DNA from 2 places in the Kosakonia cowanii JCM 10956 genome. Region 2 is predicted to be linked to the other one. Evidence: predicted binding sites of a transcription regulator. Region 2 holds the regulator's gene; the other holds the start of a gene.

Region 1 (16,065 bases), 530 kb from region 2:
ACGCGGGATGTCGTTTCATCGCCGTGAGCCACCGCTTCGATCGCTTCAGCGACGCCGCGGCGCAGGGAAGAAACGCCGACGATATCCGCTTTACGCACATGGCTCAGCAAGGCAGAAATGGTCGCCTGCTGAGGGGAGATGGCGATATCGATAACGCTGCCCTGGACCAGGTCAACATAGGCGCGACGCTGGATCAGCACCATCACCTTTTTTGCACCCATCCGTTTGGCCAGCATCGCTGACATAATGTTGGCTTCATCATCGTTCGTGACGGCGATAAAGAGATCCACTTGATCAATGTGCTCTTCAGCAAGCAGCTCTTGATCCGACGCATCGCCGTAAAAAACGATCGTATTTTGCAATTTCTCGGCAAGTTCCGCAGCGCGCTGCTGATCGCGCTCGATCAATTTGACGCTGTAATCCTTTTCAAGCTGATGCGCCAGTCCGGCTCCGATATTCCCGCCACCGACCAGCATGATCCGCTTATAGGGTTTCTCCAGCCTTTGCAGTTCGCTCATTACCGCGCGAATATGCTGTGATGCGGCAATGAAGAAAACTTCGTCGCCGGCCTCAACTATGGTCGAACCCTGCGGGCGAATTGGCCGGTCATGACGGAAAATCGCCGCCACTCGCGTATCAATATGCGGCATATGCTCGCGCATCGTGGAGAGCGCATTTCCAACCAGCGGCCCGCCGTAATAGGCTTTTACGACCGCGAGGCTCACTTTGCCTTCAGCAAAATTGACCACCTGCAGCGCGCCGGGGTATTCAATCAGGCGATAGATGCTGTCGATAACCAGCTGTTCTGGCGCAATCAGATGATCGATAGGCACGGCTTCGGAATGAAATAACTTATCCGCATCCCGAACATAATCGGGGGAGCGGATGCGCGCGATGCGGTTTGGCGTGTTAAACAGTGAAAACGCCACCTGGCAGGCAACCATATTGGTCTCATCAGAGCTTGTGACCGCGACCAGCATATCTGCATCATCGGCGCCCGCTTCGCGCAGCACGCGCGGGTGTGAACCGTGGCCCTGAACAACGCGGAGATCGAACTTGTCCTGCAGGCTATGCAGGCGATCGCCATTGGTATCGACAACGGTGATGTCGTTATTTTCACCGACCAGGTTTTCAGCCAGCGTGCCGCCGACCTGTCCCGCACCCAGAATAATTATCTTCATCTGCTGTGACCCGTTGTCTCTCTCACTGTTTGATTAGCTTAGCGTAAAAGAAGCCGTCGCCCTCTTCGGCACCCGGCAGCCTCTGCAGGCCTGGCGCCTCCGGTGTTCCGGTCTCGCTGAGTTGCGCATCAGGGGTTCGCTTCAGAAATGCTGCCACCTGATAACTGTTCTCTTGCGGTAAAATCGAGCAGGTTGCGTAAACCAACGTACCGCCGCTTTTTAAATGTGGCCAGATAGCATCAAGGATTTCTGCTTGTAGCTGTGCCAGTTCGGAGATATCACGATCGCGACGCAACCACTTAATATCAGGATGACGGCGGATAACGCCCGTAGCCGAACAAGGTGCATCAATCAATATGCGATCAAACAGTTCATCGCCGCACCACTGCGCGGGGAAGCGACCATCACCCTGTTTCACCTCGGCTTTCATGCCGAGACGTTTCAGGTTGTCATAGACCCGTGACAGACGTTGTTCGTCAACATCAACTGCTAATACGCTAGCCTGCGGTGCCGCCTCAAGAATATGGGTGGTTTTACCGCCTGGCGCGGCGCATAGATCGAGAACACGCTCGCCATTCTGCGGCGCAAGGAAGGTGATGCAACCCTGGGCCGCTGCGTCCTGAACCGTTACCCAGCCTTCGCTGAACCCTGGCAGAGACATTACCGGCGCTGCGTTTTCCAGGCGCACTGCATCCGGGTAATCGCTATGAGTGAAACCCTGCTGCCCGCTCTCTTCGAGCAGTGCCAGCCAGCCATCACGCGTATGGTGCTGGCGATTGACGCGCAGCCACATCGGCGGGCGTTGATTACTGGCTTCAACGATCTCTGACCACTGCTGCGGATAGGCTTGTTGCACACGCTTTAACAGCCATGCCGGGAAAAGGTAACGATTTTCGCTATTGGCGAACTCGGTCAGAAGCTCTTCCTGCTGGCGCTGGAACTGACGCAGCACGCCATTAATCAGCCCTTTCAGCTGGGGGCGTTTGATGACCACTGCGCCTTCAACGGTTTCTGCCAGCGCTGCGTGAGCAGGAATGCGCGTATGCAGCAGTTGGTATAACCCAACCATAATGAGGTAGTGTACCGTCCGCTGTTTGCCTGTCATTGGCCGTGACATGAGCTTATTAATAAGCCAGTCCAGCTGCGGCATAACGCGCAGCACGCCGAAGCAGAGCTCCTGCAGCAGTGCCTTATCTTTATCAGTCACTTTCTGTTGTAACGGCGGCAGGATATTGCTGAGCGATTGCCCTTGTTCAATAACTTGTTCAACTGCCTGCGCAGCCATGCTGCGTAAATTCATCTGTTTTTTCATAACCACAAAAATAAAAATGCCCGGCAGAACCGGGCTTAAATACGAGATCAGGCCAGACGGTTGCCTGGCACAAACCATTCCCGCCGCGAATTCAACAGATCCTGCGCGCTCATCGCTTTTTTACCCGCAGGCTGCAGCGACTCAAGATTCAGTATGCCTTCTGCGGTTGCGACCTGAATCCCGGATTTCGATGCTTCGATAATCGTGCCGGGCTCAGCCTGCGTAGAAGAGGGAAGCACAGAGGCTTTCCATACCTTGACCGGCTGCTCATCAACCATAAACCAGCTCATCGGCCACGGATTGAATGCGCGAATGCAGCGCTCAAGTTGTTCTGCGCTTAAGGACCAGTCCATACGCGCCTCGTCTTTGCTAAGCTTCTCAGCATAGGTGACCAACTCTTCATCCTGCACTTGCGGCTGGGCACTGCCTTGCGCTAATTGTTGCAGCGTTTCGATTAGACCCTGCGGCCCAAGCGCCGCCAGCTTGTCGTACAGCGTGGCGCTGGTATCTTCAGGCGTTACCGGGCACGCCAGTTTATAAAGCATGTCGCCAGTATCGAGACCTACATCCATCTGCATGATGGTGACGCCTGTTTGCGCATCGCCAGCCCATAGCGCACGCTGAATCGGTGCCGCACCGCGCCAGCGCGGGAGCAAGGAGCCATGCACGTTAATGCAGCCAAGACGTGGCATATCGAGCACGGCTTTAGGCAAAATCAGCCCATAAGCGACGACCACCATCACATCAGCCTTCAGTTCGGCGACCAGCTGTTGGTTTTCCGGCTGCCGTAAAGAGGCCGGTTGAAACACGGGCAAGCCTTTCTCTTCCGCCAGCACTTTTACCGGGCTGGGCATCAGTTTTTTACCCCGGCCAGCAGGGCGATCGGGTTGGGTAAAGACCCCTACGATCTCATGTTCAGAAGAGAGCAGCGCGTCAAGATGACGCGCTGCAAAATCAGGAGTGCCGGCAAAAATAATACGTAGAGAATCTGACACGTTTATCCTTTTCTGCCCGCTTAAGCGCGGCCGTTCATACGATCCAGTTTTTCGACTTTCTGACGAATACGCTGGCGTTTCAGCGGAGACAGATAATCGATAAAGAGTTTACCGACCAGATGATCCATTTCATGCTGAATACAAATGGCCAGCAGACCATCCGCTTCGAGTTCAAACGACTTGCCATTACGATCCAGCGCGCGGATTTTCACTTTCTCCGCTCGTGGAACAAGGGCGCGTTGTTCCGGAATAGAGAGGCAACCCTCTTCAATACCCGTTTCGCCGCTCTTCTCAAGCAGTTCCGGGTTGATCAAGACCAGCTGCTCATCGCGATTCTCTGACACATCAATCACGATAATTCGCTGATGAATATCAACCTGCGTTGCCGCGAGACCAATACCCTCTTCGGCGTACATCGTTTCGAACATATCATCAACGATACGTTGAATATCCGCATTCACTTCTTTTACCGGATCGGCGACTTTGCGAAGCCGCTCGTCCGGAATATGTAACACATGCAAAACTGCCATAAATATCCAGAGTTGTGTTCAGGAGTTGTAAAGAATATGCCCTCTATTCTAGACAAATCCCCTGGCGATTGACAGCATCAGTGACCGATCGCAAGGATTGCCGATACGGCTTATGGCAAGGGAGAGGGAATGACATCCACGGAAATTTGGCTACGTCTGATACAGGTTGGCGACCTCTCTGGCGACAAGTGGCTGAGTATCGCGCAGCAGCTGGAGCGAAGCGGTGCGATGACGGCCGCTGACCTGCAGGTTTTAGGCTTAACGGTTGCGCAGACGCGCCGCTTTTTTTCCCTTTCGGCACGGGAACTCGATCGCTGTCTGTCATGGCTGGCTAACCCTCAACATCACATGATTGTGGCCAGCGATGCGGCCTACCCTGAACCACTGCGCGCCATTGCTGATTACCCGGGCGCGCTGTTTGTTAAAGGCGATATCGCGGTATTGAAATCCCAGCAATTAGCCGTCGTGGGTAGCCGCGCGCATTCATGGTATGGCGAGCGTTGGGGGCGCCTCTTTTGTGAATCGCTTGCGCGTGCGGGCTTAACCATTACCAGCGGAATGGCGCTCGGAATTGACAGCGTCGCCCATCGCGCGGCAATAAGCGTTGGAGGGAAAAGCATTGGCGTGCTGGGTAATGGGCTCTTTAGCCTCTATCCGCGCAGACACACTGCCCTTGCTTCCCAGTTGCTGGAGCAGGGTGGGGCGCTGGTTTCCGAGTTTCCATTATCAGCCACCCCGAAGCCGGGGCATTTTCCCCGTCGTAACCGGATTATTAGCGGTCTTAGCCGGGCAGTATTTGTGATCGAGGCCGCATTACGTAGCGGTTCGTTGGTGACGGCCCGGCTCGCGCTTGAGCAAGGGAGAGACGTTTTTGCCTTACCGGGGGCCATTGGTAGCCCCGGCAGCGAGGGGCCGCACTGGCTATTAAAGCAGGGCGCGACGCCCGTTACATCGCCTGAAGAGATCCTCGAACATTTGCAATATGGGCTAAATTGGGTGGCGGAAACACACGAAAATGCAAATTATCCTCCAGAAGGCGAACAGGCGGCATTGCCATTTCCTGAGCTCCTGGCTAACGTAGGAGATGAGGTAACACCTGTTGACGTCGTCGCTGAACGTGCCGGCCAACCTGTGCCAGTGGCAGCTGCTCAATTGCTTGAACTGGAGTTAGCAGGATGGATCGCAGCTGTACCCGGCGGCTATGTCCGATTGAGGAGGGCAAGCCATGTTCGACGTACTAATGTACTTGTTTGAGACTTACATCCATAACGAAGCTGAATTGCGTGTGGATCAGGACAAACTGGAACGGGATCTTACCGACGCCGGATTTGATCGTGAGGATATCTACAACGCGCTTATGTGGCTGGAAAAGCTGGCTGATTATCAGGAAGGCCTCGCCGAACCGATGCAGCTTGCTTCTGATCCACTCTCCTTACGCATCTATACCGCAGAAGAGAGTGAAAGGCTGGATGCCAGTTGCCGGGGATTCCTGTTATTCCTGGAACAGATTCAGGTGCTAAACCTCGAAACACGGGAAATGGTGATTGAGCGTGCGCTGGCGCTGGATAACGCAGAGTTCGAGCTGGAAGATCTTAAATGGGTCATCCTGATGGTGCTCTTTAATATTCCAGGGTGTGAAAACGCCTACCAGCAAATGGAAGAATTACTCTTTGAAGTGAATGAAGGTATGCTGCATTAACTGTTTTTGCAGCTTCAAGAGTTGTTATGACCAAATCAGCACTATTTACTGTGCGTAATAATGAGCCCTGCCCACAATGCGGGGCTGAACTTGTCATTCGCTCCGGGAAACACGGTCCGTTTCTCGGATGCTCTCATTATCCGGAATGCGATTATGTACGTCCCCTGAAAAGTCAGGCAGACGGCCATATCGTTAAAGTTCTGGACGGTCAGTTATGCCCTCTTTGCGGTGCAGAGCTGGTACTACGCCAGGGGCGCTTCGGTATGTTTATCGGATGCAGCCAGTATCCGGCCTGCGAACACACCGAACTGATCGATAAGCCTGATGAAACGGCTATTGGCTGTCCGCAATGCCAGAGCGGGCATCTTGTCCAGCGTCGTTCGCGTTACGGCAAAACCTTCTACTCCTGCGATCGTTATCCTGATTGCCAGTTCGTCATCAATTCCAGACCGGTGGCGGGCGAGTGCCCCGAATGTCACTACCCGTTGCTGACAGAGAAGAAAACCGCGCAGGGCGTTAAATGCTTCTGTGCCAATAAACAATGTGGAAAGCTGCTCCCAGCGGAATAAACTCGTGAAGAATAACCTGCCAAAAGATCCCATCGCCACCATGGTGGAGATCCTGAAAAAAGAAGAAGTCATCGCTTATCCAACAGAAGCCGTTTTCGGCGTCGGTTGCGATCCGGACAGTGAAACCGCTGTGTATCGCCTGCTTGAACTCAAGCAGCGGCCTGTCGAGAAAGGGCTAATACTGATTGCCGCTAATTTTGCGCAGCTGAAACCCTATATTGATGACAGCATGCTGTCTGACACCCAACGTCAGGCAATCTTTGCCTGCTGGCCAGGTCCGGTGACTTTTGTATTTCCGGCAAAACCAACCACGCCGCGCTGGCTCACTGGACGCTTTGATTCCCTTGCCGTGCGTGTCACCGACCATCCGCTGGTGGTTGAGTTGTGCGAGGCTTATGGCAAACCACTGGTATCGACGAGCGCCAACTTATCCGGTCTGCCGCCGTGCAGAACCGCCCAGGAGGTTGTCGCCCAATTCGGACCAGATTTCCCGGTCGTCGATGTACCGACTGGCGGCCGGCAGAATCCCTCCGAAATCCGTGATGCACTCACCGGTGAACTCTTCCGACAGGGGTAAATAGCATGGAACCGTACGTCGTTTTTGGAAATCCTGTCGCGCACAGCAAGTCGCCACTTATACATCAGCAATTCGCCAGCCAGCTGCAAATCGATCACCCCTATGGGAAAGCACTCGCCCCTGTTGATGATTTTGTTAATACGCTAAATGCTTTTTTTGATAAGGGAGGCAAGGGAGCAAATGTCACCGTGCCTTTTAAAGAAGAGGCTTTTGCGCGTGCGGATGAGTTGACGGAACGCGCTGCGCTGGCAGGGGCAGTTAACACCCTTAAACGACTCGATGATGGGCGCCTGCTCGGCGATAACACCGATGGCATCGGGCTCTTAAGCGATCTACAACGGCTGGCATTTATCCGCCCCGGTTCGCGTGTTCTGCTGGTGGGCGCGGGTGGCGCGGCGCGTGGGGTGATCTTGCCCCTCTTATCACTCGATTGTGCTTTAACTATTACCAACCGCACCTGGTCTCGCGCACAAACGTTAGCTGAGCTCTTTGCCCATACCGGAAGCATAGAGGCGGCGGAGATGGAGTCGCTTGTAGAGCGGGAGTTTGATCTCATCATCAATGCGACTTCAAGCGGGATGGGGGGCGATATTCCGGCGCTACCGCAAGCAATTATTCGCCCGCAGACTTACTGCTACGATATGTTTTATCAGAAAGGCAGCACACCGTTCCTGGCCTGGTGCGAAAAGCTTGGCGCCATGAATCGCGCTGACGGCCTCGGGATGCTGGTGGGACAAGCGGCGCATGCTCTGTTTTTATGGCATGGCTTATTGCCAGAAGTTGAACCTGTTATCGCAATGCTTAAACAGGAGCTGGCGAAATGAACCAGGCGATCCAGTTTCCCGATCGCGAAGAGTGGCATGACTCCACACAGGCGATCGTTTTTCCCGCGCTGGTTAACGGCATGCAGATGATGTGTGCAATAAAGGGTTCAGTGCTGGCGCAGCGTTTCGGTGGCAATACGCCAGAGGATTACCTTTCGCTTTTTCGCCAGCATCGCTGGGATCTGGAAGAGGAGGCGGAGCAGTGCATCCGCCGCCAGGAAGAGGACGATCAGGGCGTAATCTGGCTCTCCTGAGTAAGATACTCATCCTTCCATTTCACATAGTTATTGGCCGAGTATTTCAAACCTTCGATTTCGGCCTCCATCAGGGGGCGAATCTGTTTTACCGGGCTGCCCAGATAAAGGTAGCCGCTCTCCAGGCGCTTATTCTGTGGTACCAGGCTGCCTGCGCCAATCATGACCTCATCTTCAATCACGGCTCCATCCAGCACAATTGATCCCATCCCGACCAGCACGCGATGACCGATGGTGCAGCCATGCAGCATTACTTTATGGCCCACCGTGACATCCTCTCCTATAAGCAGTGGATTGCCTTCAGGGTTGTAGGAGGACTTATGCGTAACGTGCAGAACGCTACCGTCCTGAATATTTGTGCGTGCGCCAATCTCTACATAATTGACGTCACCCCGAATCACTACCAGCGGCCAAATGCCGACATCCTCTGCCATTCTTACATCGCCAACGACGACGCTGGTGGGATCAACCATGACGCGTTGACCAATAGTTGGGAAAAGATCCTTATAAGGACGCAGTACAGTAGACATAACACCTCACTTCAATCGGGCCAGAGCTATCACTTTGATCGCGGGATCCGCCTTCTGCAACTGTTTTATGGTGCATAAACTGTGCAGATCGCATGAGATCTCAGCGAAAAGGGTGAAAAAACAGCAGTCGGAAAAAAAGATCGCAAAAAGACTTGTGCTAAAAAATGGGATCCCTATAATGCGCCTCCGTTGACATGACAACGTGAATCACTTCACCAGATAGTCGCTTCAACGGAAGAGAAAAAATCCTGAAATTCAGGGTTGACTCTGAAAGAGGAAAGCGTAATATACGCCACCTCGCGACAGAGCGCTGAAGCGCGTCGCAACTGCTCTTTAACAATTTATCAGACAATCTGTGTGGGCACTCAGGTGACATGGATTCTTAATGTCCTCGGACGATAAATGAATACCAAGTCTCACGGGTGAACACGTAATTCATTACGGTTTAATTCGATGAGCATCAAACTTTAAATTGAAGAGTTTGATCATGGCTCAGATTGAACGCTGGCGGCAGGCCTAACACATGCAAGTCGAACGGTAACAGGAAGCAGCTTGCTGCTTCGCTGACGAGTGGCGGACGGGTGAGTAATGTCTGGGAAACTGCCTGATGGAGGGGGATAACTACTGGAAACGGTAGCTAATACCGCATAACGTCGCAAGACCAAAGAGGGGGACCTTCGGGCCTCTTGCCATCAGATGTGCCCAGATGGGATTAGCTAGTAGGTGGGGTAACGGCTCACCTAGGCGACGATCCCTAGCTGGTCTGAGAGGATGACCAGCCACACTGGAACTGAGACACGGTCCAGACTCCTACGGGAGGCAGCAGTGGGGAATATTGCACAATGGGCGCAAGCCTGATGCAGCCATGCCGCGTGTATGAAGAAGGCCTTCGGGTTGTAAAGTACTTTCAGCGGGGAGGAAGGCGATGTGGTTAATAACCACGTCGATTGACGTTACCCGCAGAAGAAGCACCGGCTAACTCCGTGCCAGCAGCCGCGGTAATACGGAGGGTGCAAGCGTTAATCGGAATTACTGGGCGTAAAGCGCACGCAGGCGGTCTGTCAAGTCGGATGTGAAATCCCCGGGCTCAACCTGGGAACTGCATCCGAAACTGGCAGGCTTGAGTCTCGTAGAGGGGGGTAGAATTCCAGGTGTAGCGGTGAAATGCGTAGAGATCTGGAGGAATACCGGTGGCGAAGGCGGCCCCCTGGACGAAGACTGACGCTCAGGTGCGAAAGCGTGGGGAGCAAACAGGATTAGATACCCTGGTAGTCCACGCCGTAAACGATGTCGACTTGGAGGTTGTGCCCTTGAGGCGTGGCTTCCGGAGCTAACGCGTTAAGTCGACCGCCTGGGGAGTACGGCCGCAAGGTTAAAACTCAAATGAATTGACGGGGGCCCGCACAAGCGGTGGAGCATGTGGTTTAATTCGATGCAACGCGAAGAACCTTACCTGGTCTTGACATCCACAGAACTTTCCAGAGATGGAAAGGTGCCTTCGGGAACTGTGAGACAGGTGCTGCATGGCTGTCGTCAGCTCGTGTTGTGAAATGTTGGGTTAAGTCCCGCAACGAGCGCAACCCTTATCCTTTGTTGCCAGCGGTTAGGCCGGGAACTCAAAGGAGACTGCCAGTGATAAACTGGAGGAAGGTGGGGATGACGTCAAGTCATCATGGCCCTTACGACCAGGGCTACACACGTGCTACAATGGCGCATACAAAGAGAAGCAATCTCGCGAGAGCTAGCGGACCTCATAAAGTGCGTCGTAGTCCGGATTGGAGTCTGCAACTCGACTCCATGAAGTCGGAATCGCTAGTAATCGTGAATCAGAATGTCACGGTGAATACGTTCCCGGGCCTTGTACACACCGCCCGTCACACCATGGGAGTGGGTTGCAAAAGAAGTAGGTAGCTTAACCTTCGGGAGGGCGCTTACCACTTTGTGATTCATGACTGGGGTGAAGTCGTAACAAGGTAACCGTAGGGGAACCTGCGGTTGGATCACCTCCTTACCTTAAAGAACCTTTCCCTGTAGTGTCCACACAGATTGTCTGATGAAAATAAGAGCAGTGAAAATCTCTGCAGGGCTTGTAGTCAGGTGTTAGAGCGCACTGATAGGACTTTGTGGTCCCTTCAGTCACTCAGGCCTACCAAACGCTCCGTGCTTGTTGTGCGAGCTCACATACGTACGTATGCTTCGCTCATCACGCCGCGCCGGAACGAATTCAAGGTACAGAGTTTAACTACGATGGGGCTATAGCTCAGCTGGAGAGCGCCTGCTTTGCACGCAGGAGGTCTGCGGTTCGATCCCGCATAGCTCCACCATCCTCACTGTTCGTCACTAGAAAACTTCAGAGTACACATTCTGTGTGTGCTGCGAAGTTTTGCTCTTTAAAAATCTGGATCAAGCTGAAAATTGAACACAGAACAATGCGATGTTCGTGAGTCTCAATGCGAATTGTTCCGTGAGTCTCTCAAATTTTCGCAACTGATGATGTTTTACGAAACGTCTTCGGGTTGTGAGGTTAAGCGACTAAGCGTACACGGTGGATGCCCTGGCAGTCAGAGGCGATGAAGGACGTGCTAATCTGCGAAAAGCGCCGGTAAGGTGATATGAACCGTTACAGCCGGCGATGTCCGAATGGGGAAACCCAGTGCAATCCGTTGCACTATCACAGCATGAATACATAGTGCTGTGAGGCGAACCGGGGGAACTGAAACATCTAAGTACCCCGAGGAAAAGAAATCAACCGAGATTCCCCCAGTAGCGGCGAGCGAACGGGGAACAGCCCAGAGCCTGAATCAGCCTGAGTGTTAGTGGAAGCGTCTGGAAAGTCGCGCGATACAGGGTGACAGCCCCGTACACAAAAGCACACAGGTTGTGAGCTCGATGAGTAGGGCGGGACACGTGGTATCCTGTCTGAATATGGGGGGACCATCCTCCAAGGCTAAATACTCCTGACTGACCGATAGTGAACCAGTACCGTGAGGGAAAGGCGAAAAGAACCCCGGCGAGGGGAGTGAAACAGAACCTGAAACCGTGTACGTACAAGCAGTGGGAGCCTCTTTATGGGGTGACTGCGTACCTTTTGTATAATGGGTCAGCGACTTATATTCTGTAGCAAGGTTAACCGTATAGGGGAGCCGCAGGGAAACCGAGTCTTAACTGGGCGTTAAGTTGCAGGGTATAGACCCGAAACCCGGTGATCTAGCCATGGGCAGGTTGAAGGTTGGGTAACACTAACTGGAGGACCGAACCGACTAATGTTGAAAAATTAGCGGATGACCTGTGGCTGGGGGTGAAAGGCCAATCAAACCGGGAGATAGCTGGTTCTCCCCGAAAGCTATTTAGGTAGCGCCTCGTGAATTCATCTCCGGGGGTAGAGCACTGTTTCGGCTAGGGGGCCATCCCGGCTTACCAACCCGATGCAAACTACGATACGAGATACACGGAGACATGTTATCACGGGAGACACACGGCGGGTGCTAACGTCCGTCGTGAAGAGGGAAACAACCCAGACCGCCAGCTAAGGTCCCAAAGTCATGGTTAAGTGGGAAACGATGTGGGAAGGCACAGACAGCCAGGATGTTGGCTTAGAAGCAGCCATCATTTAAAGAAAGCGTAATAGCTCACTGGTCGAGTCGGCCTGCGCGGAAGATGTAACGGGGCTAAACCATGCACCGAAGCTGCGGCAGCGACACTATGTGTTGTTGGGTAGGGGAGCGTTCTGTAAGCCGTCGAAGGTGGCCTGTGAGGGCTGCTGGAGGTATCAGAAGTGCGAATGCTGACATAAGTAACGATAAAGCGGGTGAAAAGCCCGCTCGCCGGAAGACCAAGGGTTCCTGTCCAACGTTAATCGGGGCAGGGTGAGTCGACCCCTAAGGCGAGGCCGAAAGGCGTAGTCGATGGGAAACAGGTTAATATTCCTGTACTTGGTGTTACTGCGAAGGGGGGACGGAGAAGGCTATGTCGGCCGGGCGACGGTTGTCCCGGTTTAAGCGTGTAGGTGTGTGTTCCAGGTAAATCCGGTTCACTTTAACACTGAGGCGTGATGACGAGGCACTACGGTGCTGAAGTGACAAATGCCCTGCTTCCAGGAAAAGCCTCTAAGCATCAGGTAACACGAAATCGTACCCCAAACCGACACAGGTGGTCAGGTAGAGAATACCAAGGCGCTTGAGAGAACTCGGGTGAAGGAACTAGGCAAAATGGTGCCGTAACTTCGGGAGAAGGCACGCTGGTGTGTAGGTGAAGCGACTTGCTCGCGGAGCTGAAACCAGTCGAAGATACCAGCTGGCTGCAACTGTTTATTAAAAACACAGCACTGTGCAAACACGAAAGTGGACGTATACGGTGTGACGCCTGCCCGGTGCCGGAAGGTTAATTGATGGGGTCAACCGCAAGGTGAAGCTCTTGATCGAAGCCCCGGTAAACGGCGGCCGTAACTATAACGGTCCTAAGGTAGCGAAATTCCTTGTCGGGTAAGTTCCGACCTGCACGAATGGCGTAATGATGGCCAGGCTGTCTCCACCCGAGACTCAGTGAAATTGAACTCGCTGTGAAGATGCAGTGTACCCGCGGCAAGACGGAAAGACCCCGTGAACCTTTACTATAGCTTGACACTGAACATTGAGCCTTGATGTGTAGGATAGGTGGGAGGCTTTGAAGCGTGGACGCCAGTCTGCGTGGAGCCAACCTTGAAATACCACCCTTTAATGTTTGATGTTCTAACGTGGACCCGTAATCCGGGTTGCGGACAGTGTCTGGTGGGTAGTTTGACTGGGGCGGTCTCCTCCTAAAGCGTAACGGAGGAGCACGAAGGTCAGCTAATCCTGGTCGGACATCAGGAGGTTAGTGCAATGGCATAAGCTGGCTTGACTGCGAGCGTGACGGCGCGAGCAGGTGCGAAAGCAGGTCATAGTGATCCGGTGGTTCTGAATGGAAGGGCCATCGCTCAACGGATAAAAGGTACTCCGGGGATAACAGGCTGATACCGCCCAAGAGTTCATATCGACGGCGGTGTTTGGCACCTCGATGTCGGCTCATCACATCCTGGGGCTGAAGTAGGTCCCAAGGGTATGGCTGTTCGCCATTTAAAGTGGTACGCGAGCTGGGTTTAGAACGTCGTGAGACAGTTCGGTCCCTATCTGCCGTGGGCGCTGGAGAATTGAGGGGGGCTGCTCCTAGTACGAGAGGACCGGAGTGGACGCATCACTGGTGTTCGGGTTGTCATGCCAATGGCACTGCCCGGTAGCTAAATGCGGAAGAGATAAGTGCTGAAAGCATCTAAGCACGAAACTTGCCCCGAGATGAGTTCTCCCTGAGACTATAAGTCTCCTGAAGGAACGTTGAAGACGACGACGTTGATAGGCCGGGTGTGTAAGCGCAGCGATGCGTTGAGCTAACCGGTACTAATGAACCGTGAGGCTTAACCTTACAACGCCGAAGATGTTTTGGCGATGAGAGACAGATTTTCAGCTGATACCAGATTAGATGTTAAGTCCGAAGGATTTTACGCAGCAGCAAGGCGGCAACTGAGACGAGACGACAGGAGCATACTGAAGTATGTGACTGTTGCGAGCGAAGGCAGCCAACGCAGGAGCGGCGTGAAAGACACAGGACGGAGCACAAAGAATTTGCCTGGCGGCACTAGCGCGGTGGTCCCACCTGACCCCATGCCGAACTCAGAAGTGAAACGCCGTAGCGCCGATGGTAGTGTGGGGTCTCCCCATGCGAGAGTAGGGAACTGCCAGGCATCAAATTAAGCAGTAAACCGGGGCAACAAACCGGTGGTTGTGAAAAAATTCGGTGGAGCGGTAGTTCAGTCGGTTAGAATACCTGCCTGTCACGCAGGGGGTCGCGGGTTCGAGTCCCGTCCGTTCCGCCACTTATTTTAAGAACCGTATCTCTCACGAGATACGGTTTTTTTTCGTCTGCAATTTGTGAAAAAGGGCCAAACGGCCCTGTTATTTACTCTTCCCAGCGCTTTAACAGCAAACTGGCATTCACCCCGCCGAAGCCAAAACCATTCGACATCGCGTAGCGAATCTCAAGTGGGCATGCGGCAAGCGCCACCAGATTTAACCCATCGGCCTTCTCATCAGGATGATGTAAATTCAGCGTCGGTGGTGCGATCTGTTCACGCAACGCCTGAACCGTGAAGATCGCTTCAATACCGCCCGCGGCACCCAAAAGATGCCCGGTCGCTGACTTAGTCGATGTAATCGCTACCGTACTGTTCGCACCAAACACACGCTTTATCGCTGCCAGTTCGCCCTTATCACCAACCGGAGTAGACGTCGCATGAGCGTTAATGTGCTGGATATCGGAGGCTGAAATTCCCGCCTGACGGATCGCGGCTTCCATCGCCCGTGCGGCACCGTTACCATCTTCCGGGCCGGCAGTGAGATGATGCGCATCTGCGCGGGTGCCATAACCCACCAGTTCCGCCAGCGGCGTCGCGCCGCGTGCCAGCGCATGTTCGAGCGATTCAATCACCAGCAGCCCGGCACCTTCACCCATCACAAATCCATCACGATCGCGATCAAATGGGCGTGAAGCAGTTGTCGGTTGATCGTTAAAACCGCTCGAAAGCGCCCGTGCAGCTGCAAATCCGGCAAGGCTTACCCGATGGATCGCCGCTTCACTGCCGCCGCATAGGGCGATATCTGCCTCGCCGCTGCGTATCAACCGCGCGGCATCACCAATGGCCTGCGCGCCGGCCGCACATGCCGAAACGGGCGCGCCGATCGGGCCGCGAAAACCATAGTTAATCGAGACATGGCCGGCTGCGAGGTTGGCAAGGAAAGAGGGAACGGTAAACGGGGAGAGTTTGCGAGGCCCGCGTGAATCGGTGGTGCGCACCGCGTTGGTGATCTCACTGAAGCCACCGATCCCGGTGGCAATAACCGTTGCGGTTCGATCGCGCTGCGCCTCCTCCTGAGGGAACCAGTTCGCCTGCGTCAGCGCTTCTTTCGCTGCCACCAGTGCGAACTCAATAAAACGATCCATCTTTTTACGTTCTTTCGCCGGGATCGTGCTTAAGGGATCGAAACCGTGATGCGGATCCTCTTCAATCGAAGGGACCTGGCCTGCCACTTTGCAGGCAATATCGTCGACCATTTCGTCGTCAAGGCGGGAAATACCCGATTTGCCCGCAACCAATGATGACCAGACGTGGGAAAGGCCACAGCCCAGCGGGCTGACGATGCCCATACCGGTTATAACGACGCGCTTTTGCGAAATGCTCATATTCACTCCTCCTTATTCATCTGTAATTGTGGCGCATATTTCAGCGACGTCTCTCCAGCCTGCTTACGTTGCAAATATTGATGACGATAGTGGAGAACCGGCGACGCTGCCGGGCCTGGCACCATGGCGTATTTTTCAGGGGTTATGGCTTCGCCGGTGGCCTTATCGACGAGGATCGCTTCAACCGGGCGCGCGGTTTCCCGCTCAACCAGCATCATCTGTGGACCTTCAGGTGAGAAATGGCGGTTTCCCCACTGCGCCAGCGCGATGATGACTGGACGAAAATCATAGCCTAACGGCGTGAGGTGATATTCATAGCGCGGCGGGGTTGTGCTGTAGCTCA
Region 2 (16,065 bases):
GAAGCTTAAAGACAACATCATGCAGCTTAACCAGGAGATCAGCGATCGCGAAAAAGCCGAAGCGGAGCGACAGGCAACGTTTGAGCGGCTGAAGATTGAGATGCAGGAGCGCGAGCAGACGCAGATCCAGCTTGAACAGCAATCTTCTTTTCTGCGCTCTTTCCTGGATGCCTCCCCCGATCTGGTCTTCTATCGTAATGAAGATAAAGAGTTTTCTGGCTGCAACCGCGCTATGGAACTGCTCACTGGCAAAAGCGAAAAGCAGCTGATTCACCTCAAGCCGCAGGATGTCTACTCGCCGGAAGCGGCACAAAAAGTGATTGAAACCGACGAGAAAGTGTTTCGTCACAATGTCTCGCTCACCTATGAGCAGTGGCTCGATTACCCCGACGGGCGCAAAGCCTGCTTCGAAATCCGCAAAGTTCCCTATTATGACCGCGTCGGTAAACGCCACGGGCTGATGGGCTTCGGGCGCGATATTACCGAGCGTAAGCGCTATCAGGACGCGCTGGAGCGTGCCAGCCGGGACAAGACCACCTTTATCTCTACCATCAGCCACGAACTGCGTACGCCGCTTAACGGCATCGTCGGTTTAAGCCGCATCCTGCTGGATACCGACCTGGCACCTGAACAGGAAAAATACCTCAAAACGATCCATGTCTCTGCGGTGACGCTGGGAAATATCTTCAACGATATCATCGATATGGATAAGATGGAGCGGCGCAAAGTGCAGCTCGATAACCAGCCGCTCGACTTCACCAGTTTCCTGGCGGATCTGGAGAACCTCTCCGGGCTGCAGGCGCATCAAAAAGGGCTGCGCTTCGAGCTGGAGCCGACGCTGCCGCTGCCACACCAGGTGATCACCGACGGCACCCGCTTGCGGCAGATCCTCTGGAACCTGATCAGCAACGCGGTGAAATTTACCCGCGAAGGGCAGGTGACGGTGCGTGTGCGCTATGACGAAGGTGAGATCCTCCACTTCGAAGTGCAGGACTCCGGGATCGGTATTCCGCGCGATGAGCAGGACAAAATCTTCGCCATGTATTATCAGGTGAAAGATAGCCACGGCGGCAAACCGGCCACCGGTACCGGCATCGGGCTTGCGGTCTCGCGCCGTCTGGCGAAAAGCATGGGCGGCGATATCACCGTCAGCAGCCAGCCCGGCAGCGGCTCGCTCTTTACGTTGACCGTCCATGCCCCTGCGGTGGCGGAGGAGGTTGACGACGCTTTCGAAGAGGATGAGATGCCTTTACCGGCGCTACATGTGCTGCTGGTAGAAGATATCGAACTCAACGTGATTGTCGCGCGCTCGGTGCTGGAGAAACTTGGTAACAGCGTCGATGTGGCGATGACCGGCGGTGAGGCGCTGGAGATGTTTGCGCCGGGCGAATATGACCTGGTGCTGCTCGATATTCAGCTGCCGGATATGACCGGGCTGGATATTTCGCGCGCGCTCACCAGCCGCTATTCGCGCGACGAACTGCCGCCGCTGGTGGCGCTGACCGCAAACGTGCTGAAAGATAAGCAGGAGTATCTGGATGCCGGCATGGATGATGTTTTAAGCAAACCGCTGGCAGTGCCGGCATTAACGGCAATGATCAAAAAGTTTTGGGACGCCGGAGATGAGGAGGAGGAACAGGTGGCAACGATAGACAACGACAAAGCGCAAACTCTGCTGGATACCGCCATGCTTGAGCAGTATCTCGAACTGGTTGGGCCGAAGCTGATTACCGATGGGCTGGCGGTGTTTGAGAAGATGATGCCAGGTTATCTGAGCGTGCTGGAGTCGAACCTTACCGCGCGCGACCAGAAAGGGATTGTCGAAGAGGGGCACAAAATTAAGGGCGCTGCCGGATCCGTCGGCCTGCGCCATCTGCAGCAGTTAGGCCAGCAGATCCAGTCTCCGGATCTTCCCGCCTGGTGGGATAATGTCGGCGAATGGGTGGAAGAGATGAAGCAGGAGTGGCGCAATGATGTCGCCGTGCTCAAAGCCTGGGTGGCAGACGCTGCAAAAAAATGACCCCGGATTAACCGGGGTGCGCGAATACTGCGCCAACACCAGGGAAACCGTGGCTGCGCCGTAATTTTTGGTTTTAATTGCAAGGGCGCAGTCTATTAAAATTCGACCACACGCACATAAGATAGCAAATCTTAAATGATTTGTTACAGCAATCAGTGAAATGTGTGAAGCAAGGCTTCCTTATCAAAATTTTTAGTTATTGACCGCAATTCGCAGAAAGGATGTTTGGCATGAAAAGAGTCGGCGTTGTTCTTAGTGGGTCTGGTGTGTATGACGGTTCCGAGATCCACGAAGCGGTAATTACCCTGCTGGCGCTTGCCCGCAACGGCGCAGAGGCCGTCTGTTTTGCACCAGATAAAGCGCAAAGTGATGTCATCAATCATCTCACCGGCGAAAGCATGGCGGAAAGCCGCAACGTGCTGGTTGAGGCCGCCCGCATTACGCGGGGTAAGATCGCGCCACTGGCGCAGGCATCAGTAAACGATCTGGATGCGCTGATTGTCCCCGGCGGCTTTGGCGCGGCGAAAAACCTCAGCAGTTTTGCCAGCCTCGGCGGCGACTGCGAAGTGGATAGTGATCTGAAAACCCTCGCGCTGGCGATGCACGAGGCTGGAAAACCGCTCGGTTTTATGTGCATTGCGCCGGCGACGCTACCGAAGATTTTCGACTTCCCGCTGCGTCTCACCATCGGAACCGATGTCGACACTGCCGAAGTTTTGGAAGAGATGGGCGCTGAGCACGTGCCGTGTCCGGTGGACGATATTGTTGTCGATGAAGAGAACAAAGTGGTGACCACACCGGCTTATATGCTGGCGGAAGATATTGCCCAGGCGGCAACAGGAATTGAGAAGCTGGTGACGCGCGTGCTGGTATTGTGCGAATGAAGCGAGGCGGAGGCGGTAAGCTGAAGGCCGCGCTAAAACGCCTTCTTCTGCGTGTTCTGTTAGTGCTGGTGGCCTTCTGGGGCGGCGGTATTCTGCTGTTCAGCTTCTTACCCGTGCCGTTTTCCGCAGTGATGGTCGAGCGGCAACTGAGCGCGTGGCTGACGGGGGATTTTAGCTATGTCGCCCACTCGGACTGGGTCAGCATGGATGAGATCTCACCGTGGATGGCGCTGGCGGTGGTTGCCGCTGAAGATCAGCGCTTTCCCGATCACTGGGGATTAGATGTAGAAGCCATCGAAAAAGCGCTCTCACATAATGAAAAGCATGAGAACCGCATTCGCGGCGCCTCGACACTGTCGCAACAGACGGTGAAAAACCTCTTTTTGTGGGACGGTAAAAGCTGGCTGCGAAAAGGGCTGGAGGCGGGGCTGACGGTAACAACGGAAGCGGTATGGACGAAACGGCGCATCCTGACGGTCTACCTGAATATTGCGGAGTTTGGTGACGGCATATTTGGTGTGGAAGAGGCGTCGCAGCGCTATTTTCATAAACCCGCGAGCCGGCTGACGATGTCGGAAGCCGCGCTGCTGGCGGCGGTGCTGCCGAACCCGATTCGTTATAAAGCGGCAGCGCCTTCAGGTTATGTGCGTAACCGTCAGGCGTGGATCATGCGCCAGATGCAACAGCTGGGTGGCGAAGGCTTTTTGCAGAGTAACAACCTGCACTGATTACTCTTCGTCGAACCCGGCGATAAACAGCGCCACCACCGCGGCCAGCGCTTCCTCTTCCTGAGGGCCGCTGGCTTCGACTTCAATCTGTCGGCCTTTGGCGGAATCCAGCATCAGCAGAGCGATCACGCTGCTGGCTTCCGCTTCGGTTCCCTCTTCATTACGCAACAGCACTTCCGCGTCAAAGCCCTGCACCAGTTCAAACAGTTTCATCGCCGGGCGCGCGTGCATGCCCAGCTTATTGGTGATCTCAACGGTTTGTTTTACGGTCATGTTTTGCGTTTTTCCAGCGTACGGTGACGGGACTGCACGTTTTTGCCGCGCGAGCGGAAGTAGTCCGCCAGCTGTTCGGCGATATAAACAGAGCGGTGTTTACCCCCGGTACAGCCGATGGCAACCGTCAGGTAGCTACGGTTGTTGGTCTCCAGCATCGGCAACCACAGTTCGAGGTAACTGCGCGTCTGGTAGATGAAGTTATGCACTTCGGTGTGCCTGTCGAGGAATGCGGCGACGGGCTTATCAAGGCCGGTCATCGGACGCAGCTTCGGATCCCAGTGCGGGTTCGGCAGGAAGCGTACGTCAAAGACGTAATCGGCATCGATTGGAATGCCGTGCTTGAAGCCAAAGGATTCGAAGACCATGGTCAGTTCGCGCTCGCGTTTGCCCAGCAGGCGCGTGCGCAGCATCTCTGCCAGCTCATGCACCGACATCTCTGAGGTATCAACAATCAGATCGGCACGCGAACGCAGCGGCTCAAGCAGATTGCTCTCTTCATCGATGGCGCTCTCCAGCGACAGGTTTTTGCTTGAGAGCGGGTGCAGGCGGCGCGTGTCGCTGTAGCGGCGGATCAGGGTGTTGCGATCCGCATCTAAAAAGAGCAGCTGCGGCGAAAACGCCTCCGGCAGGTTGCTCATCGCCTGCTCAAAGATCTCCGGCGACTCCGGCATGTTGCGCACATCGATACTGACGGCGGCAGAGATCTGGCGATCGGCGAGGGTTTGCGCCAGTTCCGGCAACAGCACAACCGGCAGGTTATCAACACAGTAGAAACCCATATCTTCCAGTGCGCGTAGCGCCACGGATTTCCCTGAACCCGAACGACCACTGACGATCATCAGGACCATGGGTCATTTCTCCTCAGAACGACTGACAAGTATAGTCTTACCCGGTTACGCATCGCCGCGCTCGCCTTCTGTCTGCGTGATGATCTCATAGAGCTCTTCATCACTCTGCGCGCCGCGCAGGCGTCGACAAATGGTTTTATCTGCCAGCCGCTTGGCGACCAGTGAAAGGGTGTGCAGATGCGTTTTGGTTTGATCTGCCGGCACCAGCAGGGCAAAGAGCAGATCGACGGGTTGATTATCGATAGCGTCGAAGGCAATCGGCGTTTCGAGTTGTACAAACACGCCGACGGCGCGCAGTGTATCTTCCTCGAGCTTGCCGTGGGGAATGGCGATACCGTTACCAATGCCGGTACTGCCCATTTTTTCACGCGTAAGAACCGCTTCGAAGACCACCTGCGGCGGCAGACCTAACTGTTTCGCCGCCAGCTCGCTGATAATTTCCAGCGCGCGTTTTTTACTCTGGCAGTGAACGCCGCTACGGGTACATTCCTGGTTAAGCACTGTGCTCAGTTGAAGAGCCGAATCGTTATTCATCATAATTTCACCTAAGCGACGCCGGAGCCAGCACCCAACCGGGTTGCGGTCGGGTGCAACGCGCCAGACGGACGCCCGGACAATTAGTGTTGTTTCAGTTTATCTTTATGCTTCGTGAGCTGCCGCGCCAGTTTATCAATTAAACCGTCAATAGCAGCATACATATCTTGTCCTTCCGCACTGGCATGCAGTTCGCCTCCATTCACATGCAGCGTGGCATCTGAAATGTGCGTCACCTTTTCCACTTTCAACACAACATAAACCTGATTAATCCTGTCGAAATAGTGCTCCAGCTTGGCGAATTTGCTGTTTAAAAACTCGCGCAGGGCATCGGTAATCTCAACGTTTTGTCCGGTGATGTTTAGCTGCATAGTGTCTTCCTTATCGGTTGGGTCACACCAGCTGTTTACGCTGGTTAGACGGCGGAATGGATAAAGATTCTCGATACTTCGCAACGGTTCGCCGCGCGACCATGATTCCCTGATTGGAAAGCAGCGTCGTCAGCTTACTGTCGCTCAGCGGTTTTGCAGGGTTTTCAGCGGCGATCAACTTCTTCACCAGTGCGCGGATGGCCGTGGAGGAGGCTTCGCCGCCGCCTTCGGTATTCACATGGCTAGAGAAGAAATACTTCAGTTCAAAAATGCCGCGAGGACTGTGCAGGTACTTCTGGGTCGTAACACGAGAGATAGTGGACTCGTGCATCTCGACGGCCTGGGCGATATCCGCCAGCACCATCGGTTTCATAAATTCTTCGCCCTGCTCAAAGAACGCCTGCTGCTGCTCGACGATGCAGCGGCTGACGCGCAGCAGCGTGTCATTGCGGCTCTCCAGGCTTTTGATCAACCACTTCGCTTCCTGCAAATTACTGCGAATGAACTGCGTGTCGGCGTCGTTACGCCCGCCGCTGCCCATCGCTGCATACTGCTGGTTGATCTTAAGACGTGGAATGCTGTCGGCGTTAAGCTCTACCGTCCAGCGCCCGTTGTGTTTGCGCACCAGCACATCGGGGATCACATACTCCGGCTCGCTGGTCTGGATCGACTGCCCGGGACGCGGATCGAGGGACTGGATCAGATTGACCGCCTCTTTCAGCACATCCTCTTTCAGGCGCGTCACGCGCATCAGCGAGCGGAAGTCATGATTGGCCAGCAGATCGAGATGATCGCAGATAATAAGCCGGGCCTCTTCACACCACGGTGTCGCTTTGGCGAACTGAGAGAGCTGAACCAGCAGGCAGTCGCGCAGATCGCGCGCCGCAACGCCAACGGGATCAAAACGCTGAACGCGCTTTAGCACCGCTTCGACTTCATCCATGCCGATCTCGTCGTTCCCCATGCTCTCGAGGATCTCCTCAAGCGTCACGGTGAGATAGCCAGTTTCGTCCACGGCATCAACGATCGAGGTCGCAATGGCGCGATCCGTATCGGAGAAGGGGGTCAGCTCTACCTGCCACATCAGGTAATCCTGTAGCGACTGGGTGGTTTCACCCTGGTAGATCGGCAGTTCATCATCAATGTAATCGTTACTGCTGCCTGACGGCGTGCCGGCGGTGTAGATCTCATCCCAGCTGGCATCCAGCGGCAGTTCGTCAGGCATCTCTTTCTGTTCGAGTGCATCCGCGGTGTCCAGGCCATCTTTTTCCTGAACCTGTTCGCTATCCACTTCTTCGTGAAGATCGGTTTGTTCCAGCAGTGGGTTGCTCTCCAGCGCCTGCTGAAGTTCCTGCTGAAGTTCCAACGTGGACAACTGCAAAAGGCGAATGGCCTGTTGCAGTTGCGGCGTCATGGCTAGCTGTTGGCTAAGCCGTAGTTGCAAACCTTGCTTCATATTCAGAGCAGCACTCTCCGACAAAAAATGTCAATAAACCTTACCCTATCAGAGTCTGAAGTCTTCCCCAAGATATACGCGCTTAACATGTTCGTCTTCAAGGATTTGCTGCGGCGTGCCGTGGGCGATGAGATGCCCCTGGCTGACAATATAGGCGCGCTCACATACGGCCAGCGTTTCGCGCACGTTATGGTCGGTAATCAGCACCCCAAGCCCGCTGTCACGCAGATGCTCGATAATGCGTTTGATGTCGATAACCGAGATTGGGTCAACGCCCGCAAAGGGTTCATCGAGCAGGATAAATTTCGGGTTTGCCGCCAGCGCGCGGGCAATCTCGACGCGGCGACGTTCACCGCCGGAGAGCGCCTGGCCCATGCTGTCGCGCAGGTGATCGATATGGAACTCTTCCATCAGCTCGTTGGCGCGATCTTCACGCTGTTCCGTGGTGAGATCGTCACGAATCTGCAGCACTGCCATCAGGTTGTCATAGACGCTGAGGCGACGGAAGATCGAGGCTTCCTGCGGTAAATAGCCGATGCCGCGACGCGCGCGCGCATGCAGCGGCAGCAGGCTGATATCTTCATCATCAATAATGATGTTGCCGGCATCGCGCGCAACAATCCCGACCACCATATAGAAGGTGGTGGTTTTCCCTGCGCCGTTAGGGCCAAGCAAGCCGACGATTTCACCGGAGTTAACGGTCAGACTGACGTCTTCGACCACGCGACGGCCTTTATAAGCCTTGGCGAGATTCTTTGCAGTTAATGTTGCCATAACGGATTAGTTACTCTTCTTTTGCGCCGGGGCCGGGGCGGATTTGTTGCTCTTGTCCTGTAACTGCGACGGTACCAGCACAGTAGTTACGCGCTTACCTTTGTCGCTGAACGCCTGCATCTTCTGCTCTTTCACCAGGTAGGTGATTTTGTCACCAGCAATATTGCTGTCCAACTGCTCGAGATAGGCGTTGCCGGTCAGGATGACGAAATCTTTTTCCAGTTCGTAGTGCATCTGCGAGGCGTGGCCTTTAACCGGCTTGCCGTTGTCCTGCATCTGGTAGAAGGTGGCCGGATTGCCGTAACCGTCGATGATCTCTCTGCCTTGCTGGCCGCCCGGACGGGTGACCACCACCTTATCGGCGTTGATCTTAATCGTCCCCTGCGTCACGACGACATTGCCGGTGAAGGTGACAACATTCCCCTGCATATCCAGCGACTGCTGATCGGAGTCGATGTGGATCGGCTGGTCGGTATCCCCGGTCACAGCGAGCGCCGGAAGCGCGGCAGCGAAGAGCGTACTCGCCAGGAGAAGATTAAGGCTGCGTTTGTTTGTTTTGAATTTCATAGGAGCTTCTAACCTTTTCAATCAGCTCGGCGTTTTTGCTGCGTAAATTGCCGCGCATTTTCAGGCCGGTGGAATTAAATGTTGTTCCGTATAACGTAACCTGATCGTCTGAGAAAACATCCTGGGTGACCAGGTTGATCCGGGCGTTATCCGTGGTGATTCTGCGTAATTGTGCGTCCGCAGTCAGCGCGTTAACTTCGACATGTCCATAGAGGTAAAGCATTTTGTCGTCGGTGAGCTTTGCTTTATCCGACTTGATAGACCAGGTCGGAACTTTGTTCTCATCGAAGGTGGTTAACACCGGTTTGGCAAACCAGCTAACGCTATCGGCGGAGTAGTACTCCACATTCTGCGCGATCAGACGATAGTTCAGCGCGCCTTCCGGGCTGTAAACGACAGTATCCGTATGTTGGCTTTTATAAGTCGGATCTGAATTGTTCGCTGCGCTCTGTTCCGGCGCATCCTGAGTGGTGAAGTTAATACCAATCAGAACCAGTGCGACCAGCGCCAGCAGAATAATGACCCAACGTCTGGTTTTACTCATATTGATTGCCCTTTGGCTTCATCCAGCTTGCCCTGTGCCAGCAGCAGTAAGTCACACACTTCACGCACCGCGCCGCGACCGCCGTTAATCCGCGTCACGTAATCGGCGCGCGCGCTGAGCAGCGGGTGCGCATCTGCAACGGCCACGCTCAGGCCAATCTCCGCCATCACCGGCCAGTCGATCAAATCGTCGCCGATATAGGCGACCTGATCCGCCGTCAAATCGAGGCGGGCAAGTAGTTCACGATAGGCGATCATTTTGTCTGATTGCCCCTGGTAGAGATGGATGATGCCCAGCGTTTCGCAGCGATCTTCTACCAGTTTAGCGTTACGCCCGGTAATGATCGCCATCTCGATACCGGAGGTGAGGCCGCTGCGAATGCCATAACCGTCGCGAACATTGAACGCTTTTAGCTCTTCACCATTATTGCCCATATAGATGAGCCCGTCGGACAGCACGCCATCCACATCGAGGATCAGCAGGCGAATCTTCGCGGCTTTCTCCATGACTTGCGTGCTTACCGGCCCATAGCAGGTAGCAAGCGACGCGCCAGCATTACTCATTCTTGTGTCCTTCTTTACACCACGCCCGCGCGCAGTAAGTCATGCATATGTAACACACCCAGTAACTGCTCACCATCGGCAACCAGTACGCAGGTAATGTGACGGGATTGCATCAGGTTAAGGGCATCGACTGCCAGCGTATTGGGCCGCACGCGCACACCGCCTGGCGTCATCACATCGGCGATGCCAAGGCTGCGCACATCGGCGCCCATATCAAACACGCGACGCAGGTCACCATCGGTAAAGATACCTTCGATCTTCATCAGATCGTCGCAGATCACCGTCATACCTAAATTCTTACGCGTGATCTCCAGTAACGCATCACGCAGGCTGGCTTCTTTGCTGACGTGTGGGATCTCATCCCCGGTGTGCATGATGTCATTCACACGTAGCAGCAGTTTGCGGCCCAGCGCGCCGCCCGGATGGGAGAGGGCAAAATCTTCGGCGGTAAAGCCGCGCGCTTTCAGCAGCGCCACGGCCAGCGCATCGCCCATTACCAGCGCTGCGGTGGTGCTGGAGGTCGGTGCCAGCCCCAGCGGGCAGGCCTCTTTCGGCACTTTTACGCATAAATGGATATCCGCCGCGCGTGCCATGCTGCTCTCAGGGCGGCTGGTCATGCAAATCAGCGCGACCTTGAGGCGCTTGAGCACCGGGATGAGCGCGAGGATCTCGTTGGACTCACCGGAGTTCGACAGCGCAATCACCACATCCTGCGGGCTGACCATACCCAGGTCGCCGTGCGCGGCTTCGCCGGGGTGGACGAAAAAGGCGGGCGTGCCGGTGCTGGCGAAGGTTGCCGCCATTTTCCGGCCGATATGGCCCGATTTGCCCATGCCCATCACCACGACTTTGCCAGCACAATAAGCGATGCTTTCGCATGCGCGGGTGAAATCTTCATTAATGTACTGATCCAGCTGTGCGAGGCCTTCACGTTCAATCGCCAGAACTTCTTTGCCGGCTTGTTGAAAGTCAAAACCCGGCTGCAAATCTATTTGCGACATAGTGCGTATCCGATTATCCCGTCAAAAGCGGCGACAGCCAGTAGAGCATCGCCAGCCATATGATAAACCCACCGAACAACAGCCCCCCGACAGCACGACTGATCTGCTTGCGTCGCCAGCAGATCAGCGCGAAAAGGGCGCTGACCAGCACCATTACCCCGTAATCGCGCGTGAACGCCATCGGGTTAAAGCTGCCTGGCGCAATCAGTGCCGGCAAGCCAAGCACGATCGCGATATTAAAAATGTTGGAGCCGATAAGGTTGCCGATGGCGATATCGTCTTCCCCTTTGCGCGCGCCCGCGATGGCGGTGGCAAGCTCAGGAAGGCCGGTACCGATGGCGATAACCGTCAGGCCGATAGTCAGTTCGCTGATGGCAAAGAAGTTCGCCACCACCGTGGCGTTATCCACCACCATGCGTGTCGCCATCGGCATGATAATCAGCGCGACGCCCAGCCAGAGGCAGGCAACCGACACACTTCCCTCGCGCGGCAGCTCGGCCAGCTGCTCTCGCGTCAGGCTATCATTACCCTGGCGTTCGGCCAGACGGGCGATTTTAACAATGAACACCAGCCATAGCACGGCTAATAACAGTAAAAAGATGCCGTCTATGGGCGTAAGCCGCCCATCATACAGTACGACGCCCGCCAGCAGGCTAGCTACTAAGGTTAACGGCAATTCACGGCGCAGAATATCGGAATGCACGGTAAAAGGGTGTAACAGCGCGGCAACGCCGAGGATCAGCAGGATATTGGTGATGTTCGATCCGATGGCGGTGCCGATAGCGAGATCGAGCTGGCCATGCAGTGAGGCAGCGACAGAGGTGATGATTTCCGGCAGCGAGGTGCCAATACTGACCACCGTCATGCCAATAATTAATGGCGGAATACCAAGAGCGCGGCAAAGAATGGAGGCGGCAAACACCAGACGATCGGCACTGTAGACCACAAGAAGTAAACCAATTATCAATAGCGCCGTCGCTAAGAGCATCTAACGTCCTTTCTTCAGGTATAATTTCGCCGTTTCGCAGGCCGCTATACCGGGTTAAAACCGGAACTTCCGCGTAGCGTAATGATTCCTAATTTTGACTTTATGCGGCTCAAAAGTAAAACAAATGCCAGCTTTCGCTAACCTGGGCGGGTAATATTCTGTAAAAATGCTGGGTTCGTGATGATATCAAGCGTAATGCTTGCAGCCCACAGGGTGATAAGGAAGAGGAAATGAGCCAGACAGTGGCGAATTTGGTCGATGTTCGCGGCGTCAGCTTCTCCCGAGGCAGCCGCCCGATCTTCGACAATATTTCACTGACCGTGCCGCGCGGGAAAATCACCGCCATTATGGGGCCGTCAGGGATCGGTAAAACCACCTTACTGCGCCTGATTGGCGGGCAGATCCCGCCCGATAGCGGCGAAATCTTATTTGATGGCGAAAACGTGCCGGCAATGTCGCGTTCGCGCCTCTTCACCGTGCGCAAAAGAATGAGCATGCTCTTTCAGTCCGGCGCACTCTTCACTGATATGAATGTGTTCGATAACGTCGCCTATCCGCTGCGCGAACATACCACTTTGCCACCGGCGCTATTGCACAGCACGGTGATGATGAAGCTCGAAGCGGTCGGGCTGCGCGGTGCGGCAAAATTGATGCCCTCCGAGCTCTCTGGCGGTATGGCGCGGCGTGCGGCGCTGGCGCGCGCGATTGCGCTGGAACCGGATCTGATCATGTTTGATGAGCCTTTCGTTGGCCAGGATCCCATAACCATGGGGGTGCTGGTGAAGCTTATCTCTGAGCTGAATAACGCGCTGGGCGTCACCTGTATCGTTGTTTCCCATGATGTGCCGGAGGTGTTGAGCATCGCGGATTACGCCTATATTGTGGCGGACCGGAAAATTGTCGCCCACGGCAGCGCGCAGGGGCTGCAGGATAATAGCGATCCTCGCGTCCGTCAGTTCCTTGATGGCATCGCCGACGGGCCGGTTCCGTTCCGCTATCCTGCTGGTGATTACCAGCGCGATCTTTTAGAAACAGGGAGTTAATACACTCATGCTGTTAAATGCACTGGCTGCGCTTGGCCATCGTGGGATCAAAACGATCGCGACGTTCGGGCGTGCCGGGTTAATGCTGTTCAACGCCCTGGTTGGCAAGCCGGAGTTTCGCAAACACGCGCCGCTGCTGATCCGCCAGCTCTATAACGTCGGTGTGCTGTCGATGGTCATTATCCTCGTCTCCGGCGTCTTTATCGGCATGGTGCTGGGATTGCAGGGCTACCTGGTGCTGACGACTTACAGCGCGGAGACGAGCCTCGGCATGCTGGTGGCGCTATCGTTGCTACGCGAATTAGGCCCGGTAGTTGCCGCGCTGCTGTTTGCCGGACGCGCAGGCTCGGCGCTCACCGCAGAGATTGGCTTGATGCGCGCCACCGAGCAGCTCTCCAGCCTCGAGATGATGGCGGTCGATCCTTTACGTCGGGTCATTTCGCCGCGTTTCTGGGCGGGCGTCATCTCTCTGCCGCTGCTGACGGTTATGTTTATTGCCGTTGGCATCTGGGGCGGCTCGCTGGTGGGCGTTAACTGGAAAGGGATCGACAGTGGTTTCTTCTGGACTGCGATGCAGAACGCCGTCGACCTGCGAATGGACCTGGTTAACTGTCTGATTAAAAGCGTGGTCTTTGCCATCACCGTGACCTGGATTGCGCTGTTTAACGGTTACGATGCGATCCCGACTTCGGCCGGGATCAGCCGCGCGACAACACGCACCGTTGTGCACTCTTCGCTGGCCGTTCTCGGTCTGGATTTTGTGCTCACCGCATTGATGTTTGGGAATTGAGTTCATGCAAACGAAAAAAAGTGAAATTTGGGTCGGCCTGTTTCTTCTGCTGGCGTTACTGGCGGGGCTCTTTATCTGCCTGAAAGCGGCAGATGTCGCCTCGATGCGTACAGAACCGACGTACCGCGTTTATGCCACCTTTGACAATATCGGCGGCCTGAAAGCCAATTCGCCGGTGCGTATCGGCGGGGTGGTGATTGGGCGCGTATCGGATATCTCTCTCGACCCGAAAACTTATCTGCCGCGCGTGACGCTGGATATCGAAGAGCGTTACAACCAGATCCCGGATACCAGCTCGCTGGCGATCCGCACATCAGGCCTGCTGGGCGAACAATATCTGGCGTTAAACGTCGGGTTTGACGATCCCGAGATGGGAACATCTATGCTTAAGGAAGGCAGCACGATTCAGGACACCAAGTCCGCGATGGTGCTGGAAGATCTCATTGGTCAGTTCCTTTACAACAGTAAAGGTGGCGACAATAAGAATTCAGGCGATGCGGCGGCGCAAAATGAAGGGAATACTCAACCTGCGCCGTCTGCGGATCAGACGCATTAACGAGGAGAAGTGACGCAATGTTTAAACGTCTCATGATGGTTGCTCTGCTGGTCGTTGCACCGTTGAGCTCGGCTTTGGCTGTTGATCAAAGCAACCCTTACACCGCAATGCAGGGGGCGGCGAAACAGACTTTCGATCGCCTCAAAAATGAACAACCGAAAATCCGCGCGAACCCGGATTACCTGCGCGAGGTGGTCGATCAGGAGCTGCTGCCCTACGTCCAGGTGAAATATGCCGGCGCGTTGGTGCTGGGCCGTTATTACAAAGAAGCGACCCCTGCGCAGCGTGATGCCTACTTCAAGGCGTTCCGCGAATATCTGAAACAGGCATACGGTCAGGCGCTGGCGCTCTATCATGGCCAGACTTACCAGATCGCCCCGGAACAGCCGCTGGGCGATGCCACTATCGTGCCGATTCGCGTCACCATCGTCGATCCGAATGGTCGTCCGCCGGTACGCCTCGATTTCCAGTGGCGTAAAAATAGCCAGACCGGCAACTGGCAGGCTTATGACATGATCGCCGAAGGCGTAAGCATGATCACCACCAAACAGAATGAGTGGAGCGATCTGCTGCGTACTAAAGGTATCGATGGCCTGACCGCTGAGCTGCAGTCTATCTCCCGCCAGAAAATTACCCTGGACGAGAAGAAGCAATGACCCAGCAGCTAAGCTGGTCGCGTGACGGTGAACGCCTGGTGTTGCTGGGCGAGCTGGATCAGGATGTGTTAAATCCTTTATGGGATGCGCGCGCAGAGGCGATGAAAGGGGTAACCACCATCGATCTACAGGGCGTAACACGGGTTGATACCGCAGGCGTCGCGCTGCTGGTTCATCTGGTTGAACTCGGTAAAAAGCAGGGCACGGATGTGACGCTTCTGGGCGTAAGTGAGAATGTGAGCACCCTTGCGGCGCTCTATAACTTGCCGCAAAGTGCCTTGCCACGCTAATTTTTTCAATACGTTACTATTTAAAGCCCCGTCCAGAGAGTGGATGGGGCTTTTTGCTTATTTAAGACCGTCGCACTTTCCTCTAAGATGTGTGACTGTTTTCACTTTTAGATGATATTTACGCCCATGGAAAATCATGAAATCCAGACCGTGCTGATGGAAGCACTCTCTCTCCAGGAAGCCCACGTCACTGGCGATGGCAGCCATTTTCAGGTTGTCGCTGTGGGTGAAGTTTTTGACGGCATGAGCCGGGTCAAGAAGCAGCAAACCATCTATGGCCCGCTGATGGAGTACATCGCGGATAACCGCATTCATGCCCTGTCGATCAAAGCGTATACGCCGCAAGAATGGGCGCGCGATCGCAAACTTAACGGCTTTTGAGCGCTGGCGGTATGACCCGCCGCGCGTGTGAATTCTTAACAGAGATCAGATAAATGGATAAGTTTCGTGTACAGGGGCCAACGCGTCTCCAGGGCGAAGTGACAATTTCAGGTGCCAAAAACGCCGCACTGCCGATTCTTTTCGCCGCGCTGCTGGCTGAAGAGCCGGTCGAAATCCGCAACGTGCCGAAACTGAAAGATATCGACACGACCATCAAGCTGCTGAGCCAGCTCGGCACCAAAATTGAGCGTAATGGCTCGGTATGGATCGATGCCAGCAAGGTGAACGTCTTCTGTGCGCCGTACGACCTGGTGAAAACCATGCGCGCTTCGATTTGGGCGCTGGGTCCGCTGGTTGCCCGTTTCGGCCAGGGGCAGGTTTCACTCCCGGGCGGTTGCGCGATTGGCGCGCGTCCGGTCGATCTGCATATCACCGGTCTTGAGCAACTGGGCGCGGAGATTAAGCTGGAAGAGGGCTACGTTAAAGCCTCTGTCGATGGTCGCCTGAAGGGCGCGCACATTGTGATGGACAAAGTGAGCGTTGGCGCGACGGTGACAATTATGTCCGCTGCGACGCTGGCTGAAGGCACCACCATTATCGAAAACGCCGCGCGCGAGCCGGAAATTGTCGATACCGCCAACTTCCTCAATACGCTCGGTGCCAAAATTACCGGCATGGGCACTGACCGCATCACCATCGAGGGCGTTGAGCGCCTCGGCGGCGGCGTTTATCGCGTGCTGCCGGACCGCATCGAAACCGGGACCTTCCTGGTGGCAGCCGCTATCTCCGGTGGAA

Evidence for each region. The regulator sigma-54, encoded in region 2, starts transcription at its own class of promoters, with help from an activator protein. The targets are predictions, from matches to a motif close to GTTGGCACANNTTTCGCTNT.
Region 1: the regulator sigma-54 is predicted to act here: its motif matches at 8,749-8,768, upstream of BWI95_RS10005 (gamma carbonic anhydrase family protein).

Annotation. Positions count from the first base shown of each region.
Region 1 is NZ_CP019445.1:2,124,590-2,140,654, forward strand. Features, by position in the region: gene trkA (Trk system potassium transporter TrkA) at 1-1,181, opposite strand, end outside; gene rsmB (16S rRNA (cytosine(967)-C(5))-methyltransferase RsmB) at 1,204-2,493, opposite strand; gene fmt (methionyl-tRNA formyltransferase) at 2,541-3,488, opposite strand; gene def (peptide deformylase) at 3,509-4,018, opposite strand; gene dprA (DNA-protecting protein DprA) at 4,148-5,272, shown strand; gene smg (DUF494 family protein Smg) at 5,244-5,717, shown strand; gene BWI95_RS09985 (DNA topoisomerase family protein) at 5,744-6,286, shown strand; gene tsaC (L-threonylcarbamoyladenylate synthase type 1 TsaC) at 6,291-6,863, shown strand; gene aroE (shikimate dehydrogenase) at 6,869-7,687, shown strand; gene BWI95_RS10000 (DUF1488 family protein) at 7,684-7,941, shown strand; gene BWI95_RS10005 (gamma carbonic anhydrase family protein) at 7,917-8,471, opposite strand; rRNA gene BWI95_RS10010 (16S ribosomal RNA) at 8,941-10,482, shown strand; tRNA gene BWI95_RS10015 (tRNA-Ala) at 10,721-10,795, shown strand; rRNA gene BWI95_RS10020 (23S ribosomal RNA) at 10,994-13,907, shown strand; rRNA gene rrf (5S ribosomal RNA) at 14,111-14,226, shown strand; tRNA gene BWI95_RS10030 (tRNA-Asp) at 14,282-14,358, shown strand; gene fabF (beta-ketoacyl-ACP synthase II) at 14,442-15,722, opposite strand; gene BWI95_RS10040 (winged helix-turn-helix transcriptional regulator) at 15,725-16,065, opposite strand, start outside.
Region 2 is NZ_CP019445.1:1,592,205-1,608,269, reverse strand. Features, by position in the region: gene arcB (aerobic respiration two-component sensor histidine kinase ArcB) at 1-2,020, shown strand, start outside; gene elbB (isoprenoid biosynthesis glyoxalase ElbB) at 2,251-2,904, shown strand; gene mtgA (monofunctional biosynthetic peptidoglycan transglycosylase) at 2,901-3,632, shown strand; gene npr (PTS phosphocarrier protein NPr) at 3,633-3,905, opposite strand; gene rapZ (RNase adapter RapZ) at 3,902-4,756, opposite strand; gene ptsN (PTS IIA-like nitrogen regulatory protein PtsN) at 4,802-5,293, opposite strand; gene hpf (ribosome hibernation promoting factor) at 5,374-5,661, opposite strand; gene rpoN (RNA polymerase factor sigma-54) at 5,684-7,117, opposite strand; gene lptB (LPS export ABC transporter ATP-binding protein) at 7,166-7,891, opposite strand; gene lptA (lipopolysaccharide ABC transporter substrate-binding protein LptA) at 7,898-8,458, opposite strand; gene lptC (LPS export ABC transporter periplasmic protein LptC) at 8,427-9,002, opposite strand; gene kdsC (3-deoxy-manno-octulosonate-8-phosphatase KdsC) at 8,999-9,565, opposite strand; gene kdsD (arabinose-5-phosphate isomerase KdsD) at 9,580-10,566, opposite strand; gene BWI95_RS07380 (calcium/sodium antiporter) at 10,580-11,554, opposite strand; gene mlaF (phospholipid ABC transporter ATP-binding protein MlaF) at 11,785-12,597, shown strand; gene mlaE (lipid asymmetry maintenance ABC transporter permease subunit MlaE) at 12,605-13,387, shown strand; gene mlaD (outer membrane lipid asymmetry maintenance protein MlaD) at 13,392-13,943, shown strand; gene mlaC (phospholipid-binding protein MlaC) at 13,961-14,599, shown strand; gene mlaB (lipid asymmetry maintenance protein MlaB) at 14,596-14,889, shown strand; gene ibaG (BolA family iron metabolism protein IbaG) at 15,016-15,270, shown strand; gene murA (UDP-N-acetylglucosamine 1-carboxyvinyltransferase) at 15,324-16,065, shown strand, end outside.